Regions from separate parts of the Glaciecola siphonariae genome, predicted to be linked through region 3. Evidence: predicted binding sites of a transcription regulator. Region 3 holds the regulator's gene; each other region holds the start of a gene.

Region 1 (3,164 bases), on a different contig from region 3:
CAAAGTGGACAAATACTCGTCAATGGCGTGGAACAAAAGTCACTCAGCCTTTCATCGCTTCGTGCGCATTTTGCGCTTGTATCGCAACACCCTGTTATCTTTGCAAACACGGTGCGCGAAAATATTGCCTTTGCAAGGGAGAACGCTAGCCTAGAAGAGATTCAGCAAGCGGCAAAATTAGCCCATGCTGACGAATTTATTCAGGACTTAGATAAAGGATATGACACCGATTTGGGCGAGCGCGGGGTGAAGCTATCAGGCGGACAAAAACAACGCATAGCGATTGCACGAGCAATACTGGCCAACCGTCCTATCCTGCTGTTAGATGAGGCTACCAGTGCCTTAGACGCAGGAAGTGAGAAGCTTGTAAAACAAGCTATTGATTCGTTGATGCAAAAAACAACGACCTTGATAATAGCTCATAGACTATCGACAGTGCTTAACGCCGACAAAATCATCGTGCTGGAAAAAGGGCAATGCATCGCGCAAGGTAATCATCGTGAACTGTATGAGGGCAACCCCACCTATCGTGAATTTGTAGACTTACAGTTAAGCCACTAGGGGCTTGTTTTATTTACAGTTTTGCATACTTTGCGTTTAACGTTTGGTGTTTAATGTTTGATTAATATTGGTCAGCATCACGTAATATCGCTCAGGTTTTTGTCCATAAAAAAGCCCCTAGTATGGAAGAACGGGGCTTTTTGAAATTATTCGCGATATGCTTTTATTGCGCTCGTTTTCGCACAAACCCAAGACCGAAAAGCGCCAAGCCCATAAGGGCAAGCGTTGCAGGAGAATTTACCTCAACGTTGGGGTCGCCTACAATGATTGAAATAAACTCACCGGTCTGAATATCTGTGATGGTGTAATCACCTTCAATCAAGCCAAAGTCTGCAAACGTGCTGCCCACAGAAAGCCAAGAAACATCGGGTGTCCAAAAGCCGTTTACAATATCACTTTCGACCATTGATATACCGGGTGTTCTGACGCCATTTGGTCTGACGTACGTCGTGAACGAAGTGGTGCCCGTCCTAATAAGACCAAAGCGGCTAAGCGTAAACAAATCACCAATCCAAGGGCTTAAATCAGTGCCATCAGAAAATCCAAAGCCAATATCTGTCGGACTGTTTATGGTGTCTCCCATAATATCGGATTGTGGCGCCGCGTTAGTTTCAATACCAATACCGCTCCAAACACCGAAGCTGCTAGTCTCTACCAAGTTTTCGGTGTTTAGGCTGCCGGATGTTTGCATTTCTACATTGCCACCAGTTTCGATAAATGAAAATATCACGCCGGCAGAAGCCTGCATCGACAATAAACTTAAAACTGCTGCACTTACAATCGCCTTAATTAGCTTATTCATGCTGTGTGTTCCTTGTTTTCTTTGATGTTATATTTGTACTACCCGCTTACTCTCCATCAACCTATGCAAACCTAGAGCCAAAATTTAAGCCACTGTTTTAATTGAAAAATAATAAAACCAACCACCTCACTGTATAAAAATTAGACACATTTTTTGAAATACGACCATGAGTCAGGGCGACTTTTATTTTAAAAAGTCCAGTCCGTTTGATGATTGGGTGATTAACTATGGATACTCACAACTACTTAACGACCAAGAACAAGAGCAAGCACGGCTCAACATAATGCGCGCTAGCGATGCTGACTGCGCGCCAACGCTTACTTGATTTACTTCGCTTATTGCTTAGCTTGTTGTTGAATCTAGTGCTAAATCAAATATTGAATGTTTTGCTTAGGCTGGGAATTATTTCATTGCTTGTAATAGTGTTTATACCACGCAACAAATTTCTCTATGCCCTGCTCTAACGACACGCTGGGCCGATAGCCCACATCTTTGACTAAAGACTCAACGTCCGCATAGGTTGCTTCAACATCACCTGGCTGCATGGGCAGCATGTTCTTTTTAGCCTCTTTGCCGAGTGCTTTTTCAATCGTTTCAATAAATGTCATCAGATGAACAGGCGTTTGTGCGCCAATATTATATACCCGCCATGGGCCTTTGCTGCTGCTTGGGTCTGGCGCTTTGCCATCCCAATTAGAATTCGGACTTGCGACGTGCATTGTAGACTGGATCACGCCGGCTACGATGTCGTCAATATAGGTGAAATCGCGACGGTGATTGCCAAAATTGTATACGTCAATGGGTGTATCTTCACTTATGGCTTTAGTGAATTTAAACGGCGCCATGTCTGGACGCCCCCAAGGACCATACACAGTAAAGAAGCGTAAACCGGTGGTTGGCAAATCATATAAATGACTATAGGTATGCGCCATCAACTCGTTGGCTTTTTTGCTGGCCGCGTAAAGCGATACCGGGTGGTCAACATTATCGGTAACTGAAAAGGGCATGGCTTCATTTGCGCCATACACTGAACTGCTCGAGGCATACACTAAATGGGCCACATGGTGATGTCGACAGCCTTCGAGAATATTCATAAAACCAACAATATTGGCGTCGATATACGCATGTGGATTTTCAATAGAGTAGCGCACGCCGGCTTGTGCGGCTAAATGAATAACGCGATCAAACTGATGCTCGGCAAAAAGTGCTTCCATCGCCGTGCGATCCGCAATATCCATTTGCATAAAGGTAAAATGGCCACTGTTGCTATGCGTTTTTATCCAGTCGATGCGTGCATGTTTAAGAGACACATCGTAATAGTCATTGACGTTGTCAATGCCCACAACATCAATGCTATCGTCTAAAAGTGTTCTTGCCGTGTGTGCACCAATAAAGCCAGCGGCGCCAGTTACCAAAATTTTCACTTAAGGTGTTCCTTGTTTTGCCCTGCTAGAGGAGGGTGTGGGTCTTTGGGCGTAAATACATGTTGTCCAAATATGCTTTGGGCGACGCTACGATATGATTTTACAATAATATGATAAAGCAAAATATGCACGGGCATCTTGACTATGTGGCCTCTCATCATCGCCAAAAAGTGCTTAAGCGGAGTATGCGAGCCAGTCATCAAGCTATGTTGTGGCAGCAATACGCTGTTGAAGATGAAATCATTAAAGGCCTGGTTATGCTCAGGCGCAAACTCAAGGTTAATTTTAGCGGGCGGTTTTAACTTAAAGAATCGCTCGCAATAACGCACAGCCAACTGCAGCTCAGTTAAAAAGTCGATGCGCTTAGCAAGCGAGAA
Region 2 (3,164 bases), on a different contig from region 3:
TGTGAGTTCGCTTCGGCACTGGTTACCGCTACATCTAAGCCTGCGCTATGCAGTCCTACGCTTTCACTTGTCCAATGCGAGCCCATCGGTTTAACCATTTCATTACTCCAATGTGCACTGTGCATACCTACGCTTTCATTCGACCAATGTGAACCCTCAAGCTCAATTACTTCATTACTCCAGTGAGCGTTGTTTGTATTAACCTTTGAATCGTTCCAATGTTTACCCTGATTTAATACCTTGCCGTTGCTTAACGATACCGTCCAGTAGTTGCTTTTCTTGCCAACTGAGCCTACAAAGTGTTTGCTCCCTGTTAAGTCGCTTCTGATATCAAGACCTTGGTTGGCGCACGCTCTAGCGCTAGTTCTTACTGCATCTAGCGCATTTACCATACCGCTGCCTTGGATTAGTGGCGAGTAAGCATATTTGCTCTTATTGCGTGCTACTTTGGCAGAGTGCAAAATTTTGCATTTCACATCGTCAGGACTAATACCCGGATATGCTTGAATAATTAGTGCGGCAATACCTGAGACGACCGCGGCTGATTGAGACGTACCCGACACCTCTGAATAACCTTCACCGGTGCTGCTTTGTCTTAACTTTTTGCTTAGGTATTTATCTTCTATTTTAACCGCGATATTAGTGCCAGGCGCGACCACATCAGGTTTAACAAAACCTTCGTAGGTAGGTCCTTGAGACGAGAAGCTTGCCACACGGTCATCGCTGGTATTGTAAGGCGAATCGTTATGCGATGAGCTTCCAACCGTGATCACATAAGGGTTATTGCCAGGTACCGTGATCCCCATTTGCTCGCCGTTGTTGCCTGCTGATGTCACTACCGTCACGCCTTTGTACCACAAGTACATAACGGCCTGATTGATGGGGTCATTCCAGTAACGCGACTGAGCTTGTGCGCCTAACGAGAGGTTAACCACTTTTATCTTGTATTTGCTTATATTCTCAGCAATCCAGTTTAATGAATCGAGTATAGCCGAGTAGCTGCTGTTACCGTTTTTATCAAATGCTTTAACCGATACCAAATAAACATCAGGGGCAACGCCGTTAAAATCTCTAGACGCGTCTTGCAGGCTGCTCGCAATAATGCCTGTAACGTGAGAGCCGTGCCCGTTATTGTCATCGTTGTAGTAGTAGGTTTCTTTACTTTCAAAGGCGTTATATTTAACCGCGATACGTTGCTCGCCCTCAGAATCGGCAAAAAGATACTGGCCTGAATCGCCGCCCATATTACTGCCGCTATCGACTACCGCCACCGTTACCCCGCGCCCGGTAATACCCATATCGTGCAATTCGTTGGCGTTTATCTGGGTGGTTACATAGGTGTCGATTGCGTATTTTTTGCTGTTAGACATGGTTTTTACTGTGCGATCATCAAGAATGCGTACGCCGTTTACTGTTTTAATTTGGTCTGCCTGTGCTGGCGTAAGCATCGCGCTGATGGCGTTTATGATAGGGAACTGACGGCTCACATCACCGCCCGCCTGCTCAACAACCGCTACTAGCGTATCGGCGTTACCGCCTTGAATAATGTATGACTTTGGAGCCTGCTGTTCACTGGCAGCCTGCGTGCCCATAAACATCGACGATTCTGACCATAGACCCGTTATTGCACCTACAGAAATACTCGCAACTGCTACTGTCGCGACAATCAAATTAATACGGCCTAAATGTTTCATACGTTTTGCTCCAATCTTAATAAACACACATTGATGTTTAATTCTGCAGAGGGTTTAGCATGATGCGTGCCAAGCTTATAAGTAATTTATAGCGTTGATTTAATTGAATTTTTTTGGAAATAGATTGAATTTAAAATATGAACTTAATAAATGAACCTGATATGTTCATTTATTTAGCCAAATGCGATGTTCAATATTTAATTCACATTCATTTTTTAAGTTTACATTTTAAGTAAACGAGGTATTCAACGTTCTGCTTTTGCCGCCGATAACCTGCCTATTAGGAAAATTGAAGGGGGCAGCGTGGGGCAAAAATTCTCAACCGCAGGTTTATTGCTGTGCCTACTAGCAGCGGTAATTTACTCCTTGGTGTCTTTGCACGAAGACGAGCAGCGCGGTTTAAGCTATTCCTCTTACTCGGGCTCAACGGATGACACCACACGCAGCGCGCGCTTGTCAGCCTCTAGACCGACGAGCGCTCAATATACAGTGCCCGCAAATACTGGCAATCGTGCGGGCAGCGCTAATAACATCGCAGCAAACAACAAACCTGAGCAAAATTCTAATGCCCAATCGCAAAGCAGACTGCCCATTTCTTTGAAGCTCATTGGCACGAATCAAAGCGCACGCAGCTCAGCGCTCATTGAGTCGCAAGGAATTGCGGAGGAGTTTGCATTAGGTGAGTTGATTTTTAACTGGCCAATTCAGCTCGTTACGATTGAGAGTGAGCAGGTAAGTGTAGGCTTTGATAACCAGATTTTTGTTCTTAATCTTGTAGGGCCTAATCTACTAGCAAAGGAGACGCAAGAAGAGGCCTTTGATTTTTATAGGATGAGCGCCGAAGACATTGGCACCCGCCCTAAAATTATTGAGCATATTGTTAACCTAACCCCTACCGACTTTATTGCTGATGGCATGATTGCGTCGGTGGGTATGAACCCAAGCTTGTTTGCACAAGCCGGTTTACAAGAAGACGATGTCATCAAGATGATAAACGGTAAAAGAGTTACGGTAGAAGATGAGCTTGCGGATGTTCAAAGCAGTCTGCAGCATTCAAGCACTATCGTATTTACAGTAGAGCGCAAAGGTCGCATGATTACTCTATACCTCGACATTCCCTCAGAAGCGCTCACCATTACTCGATAGGCCCTTACTTAATATATCTGTCAATAGGCCAGTCGATAGGCCACTCGCGAGGCCGGCAACACGCGCTCAGTAAAGCCTTGCGAACGGTGATCTTATTGGCCTCGCTTACAAAATATAAAAAAGCCGTCCACTGATATTTTATTCAGTTTGAACGGCTTTTGATCTTCTGACTAGGTTCCAGCGCTTTTTTTAGCGAGTCCGGGTTTAGCGGGTACGGGTCACAACGAGCTGTGCGCTAGGGTTATCAAATCGGTCGCTCTGATTGAGCACCGACGTGGCTAAGCCTTCCTTGCTGGCATCATTAGCGTTTGCGTTAGTAACAAC
Region 3 (3,164 bases):
GAGTAAGCTACAAGCAAGACATCTCGCGAAGTCGTATAAATCAAGGCAAGTTGTACGTGATGTCAGCATTGAAGTATCGACCGGTCAGATTGTAGGCCTCTTGGGACCTAACGGCGCAGGAAAAACAACCACATTTTATATGATCGTGGGTTTAGTGCCGCTAGATAAAGGCGAAATTCACATTGACCAAAAAGACATTACGTTCCAGCCTATGCATGAGCGTGCGCGTGAGGGTATAGGCTATCTGCCTCAAGAGGCCTCGATTTTTCGTAAACTTACCGTATACGAAAACTTGATTGCCATTTTGCAAACGCGTAAAGAACTCAGCCGGTCGCAACAAGAGCAAAAAGCCGACGAACTGCTTGACGATTTTAACATCAACCACATCCGAAATAATTTGGGTATGAGTTTATCGGGCGGTGAGCGCCGCAGAGTAGAGATTGCGAGGGCTTTGGCCGCCAATCCAAAATTTATTTTACTCGACGAACCCTTCGCAGGTGTTGACCCAATTTCTGTTAATGATATAAAGAAGATCATATATCAGCTCAAAGAACGCGATATAGGCGTATTAATCACTGATCACAACGTAAAAGAAACGTTAGACGTGTGCGAGTTAGCTTATATTGTCAGCCACGGCGAATTAATCGCCTCTGGCACAGCAGATGAAATTTTAGCCAATCAGACTGTACGCGATGTATATTTGGGCGAACAGTTTGCACTCTAGTCTGCGTTAACGCGTATAAAGGGCTTAAACGTAAGCAAAGGAAGTAAATGAAACCTTCGTTACAACTGAAATTCAGTCAACAGCTAACGATGACCCCGCAGCTTCAGCAGGCCATCAAATTGCTGCAGCTATCTACGCTGGATTTACAACAAGAGATTCAAGAAGCATTAGAGTCTAATCCTTTGCTGGAGCTTACCGAACAAGATTTTAACGACGCAGATTCAGGTGACAAAAACGATTCCAGCGAAAAAAACAATGCTGACGGCGCCTCTAATTCTGCCGAGAGTGACTCTGACTTATCTGGCAGTGACGGCATCGATAGTCACGATGCATTAGAAAAAGGCGATTTACCCGACGATCTCCCCCTAGACAGCTCTTGGGAAGAATATTTGGGGTCAAGCTCAGCGCCTGTGAAAATGGTAGGTAGCAATCCCGATGATGATTTTGTCTTTCAAGGGGAAACCTCTGAATCAATACAAGACCATTTAATCTGGCAAATGGAGCTGACGCATTTTTCCGAAACTGACCGCTCCATTGCCATCGCCATTATTGACTCGATAGATGAGTCGGGCTATTTAACCACCAGCAGTGAAGATATCTTAGATAGTTTAGATGACGAAGAAATTGAGCTCGATGAGGTTGAATGCGTTCTCAAGCGCATTCAAATGTTTGACCCTGTGGGAGCAGGCGCGCGCTCTGTGCAAGAGTGCTTACTTATTCAATTAAAGCAGTTTGACGAAAGCACGCCTTGGCTAGATGAAGCTAAGGAGCTCATCAAACAGCACGCGGATTTATTAGGCAGCAAAGACTATCGCACCTTAATGCGCAAAACCAAGCTGAAGGAAGATCAGCTGCGCGAAGTAATGCGCCTACTCAAAACGCTCAATCCGCGCCCCGGCACCGCTATTTCCAGCCGCGAGCCTGAATATGTCATTCCTGACGTAAACGTATACAAGAAAAACGGCGTGTGGACGGTAGAGCTAAACAATGACGCTCTTCCGGCGCTATCGGTAAATGAAACCTATGCGAGTTTTGGAAAAACCTCTAAAAATCCGAACGATTCACAATTTATAAAGTCACATTTACAAGAGGCAAAGTGGTTTATAAAGAGCTTGGAGAGTCGCAACGAGACCTTGCTTAAAGTGTCTCACTGTATTGTGTCAAAGCAACGTGAATTCTTTGAAAAAGGGCCAGAGAAAATGACCCCGATGGTGTTAAATGACGTGGCGGAAATGGTTGATATGCATGAGTCGACTATTTCTAGGGTGACCACGCAAAAGTATATGCACACGCCTCGTGGGATTTTTGAATTAAAGTATTTCTTCTCTAGCCATGTAGCGACAGAATCTGGTGAAAACTGTTCGTCGACTGCAATCCGCGCGCTGATCAAAAAGCTCGTGGCTGTAGAGCCGGCAAACAAACCGCTAAGCGATAGCAAAATTGCGCAAATGCTTGCCGAGCAAGGTATTCAGGTTGCTCGGCGAACAATTGCAAAATATCGGGAATCGTTACACATTCCTCCATCTAATCAACGAAAGAGTCTAATTTAGACGCAACAAGAGGACCTAGCATTATGCAAATAAACCTTACCGGTCATCATGTAGAAATCACCGATTCATTGCGCACTTATGTGGATACCAAATTTGAAAAACTCGAAAGGCATTTTGATCACATAAACAATGTGCATGTAATTTTAAACGTAGAAAAGTTGAGCCAAAAAGCAGAAGCGACGCTACATTTAAACGGTGGCGAAGTGTTTGCAAACGCCGAACATACCGACATGTACGCTGCCATAGACTCTCTGATAGATAAGCTTGACCGACAGGTTATCAAGCACAAAGAAAAGCTTAGACGGCACTAGTTGATACCCTTATATGATCATTTCTGACATCATTTCACTCGACCGGACTCAATGTTCGGTTGAGTGTCATAGCAAAAAACGCATTTTTGAAGTTATTAGCGAAATTGCTATTAAGCAGCACCCTCAATTAGATCAAAATGAAGTTCTGACCAGCTTGCTCAATCGCGAAAAAATGGGCAGTACAGGTATTGGCAATGGTATTGCAATCCCCCACGGACGTATGAACGGGATCAGTCAAATAATGGCAATCATTGTGACAAGTGACGAGCCGATAGAGTTTGACGCCATCGACAATAAACCGGTCGATATCTTTTTTGCAATTCTAGTTCCCAATGACGAAGCCGAAACGCATTTGAAAGCATTGTCGGGCATTGCTCGGAAACTAAGCGACAAAGACATTGTAAAAGCGATAAGAAAAGCCGAAAATAAAAATGAAATCGTCGCTGCACTAGCATAAGCGACCCCCTCAAATATTAATCAGGAGCAAGGTGTGAAGCTGTTAATAATAAGCGGCCGGTCTGGCTCAGGTAAGTCTATCGCGCTCAGAGCGCTTGAAGATTTAGGGTATTATTGTGTTGA

The links. The regulator sigma-54, encoded in region 3, starts transcription at its own class of promoters, with help from an activator protein. The targets are predictions, from matches to a motif close to GTTGGCACGNNNNTNGNNT.
Region 1: a site for sigma-54 is predicted at 1,427-1,445, ahead of ACFO4O_RS08140 (PEP-CTERM sorting domain-containing protein). Genes of this name have one in related genera too.
Region 2: a site for sigma-54 is predicted at 1,750-1,768, ahead of ACFO4O_RS12605 (S8 family peptidase). Genes of this name have one in related genera too.

Annotation. Positions count from the first base shown of each region.
Region 1 covers NZ_JBHSGU010000002.1:1,528,542-1,531,705, forward strand. The annotation lists gene ACFO4O_RS08135 (ABC transporter transmembrane domain-containing protein) at 1-561, shown strand, start outside; gene ACFO4O_RS08140 (PEP-CTERM sorting domain-containing protein) at 725-1,363, opposite strand; gene ACFO4O_RS08145 (zinc-dependent metalloprotease) at 1,530-1,688, shown strand; gene ACFO4O_RS08150 (NAD-dependent epimerase) at 1,771-2,787, opposite strand; gene ACFO4O_RS08155 (nucleotidyltransferase domain-containing protein) at 2,784-3,164, opposite strand, start outside.
Region 2 covers NZ_JBHSGU010000005.1:329,504-332,667, forward strand. The annotation lists gene ACFO4O_RS12605 (S8 family peptidase) at 1-1,694, opposite strand, end outside; gene ACFO4O_RS12610 (PDZ domain-containing protein) at 1,998-2,840, shown strand; gene ACFO4O_RS12615 (spondin domain-containing protein) at 3,045-3,164, opposite strand, start outside.
Region 3 covers NZ_JBHSGU010000029.1:261,020-264,183, forward strand. The annotation lists gene lptA (lipopolysaccharide transport periplasmic protein LptA) at 1-2, shown strand, start outside; gene lptB (LPS export ABC transporter ATP-binding protein) at 1-724, shown strand, start outside; gene ACFO4O_RS17915 (RNA polymerase factor sigma-54) at 772-2,274, shown strand; gene hpf (ribosome hibernation promoting factor) at 2,298-2,585, shown strand; gene ptsN (PTS IIA-like nitrogen regulatory protein PtsN) at 2,599-3,042, shown strand; gene rapZ (RNase adapter RapZ) at 3,076-3,164, shown strand, end outside.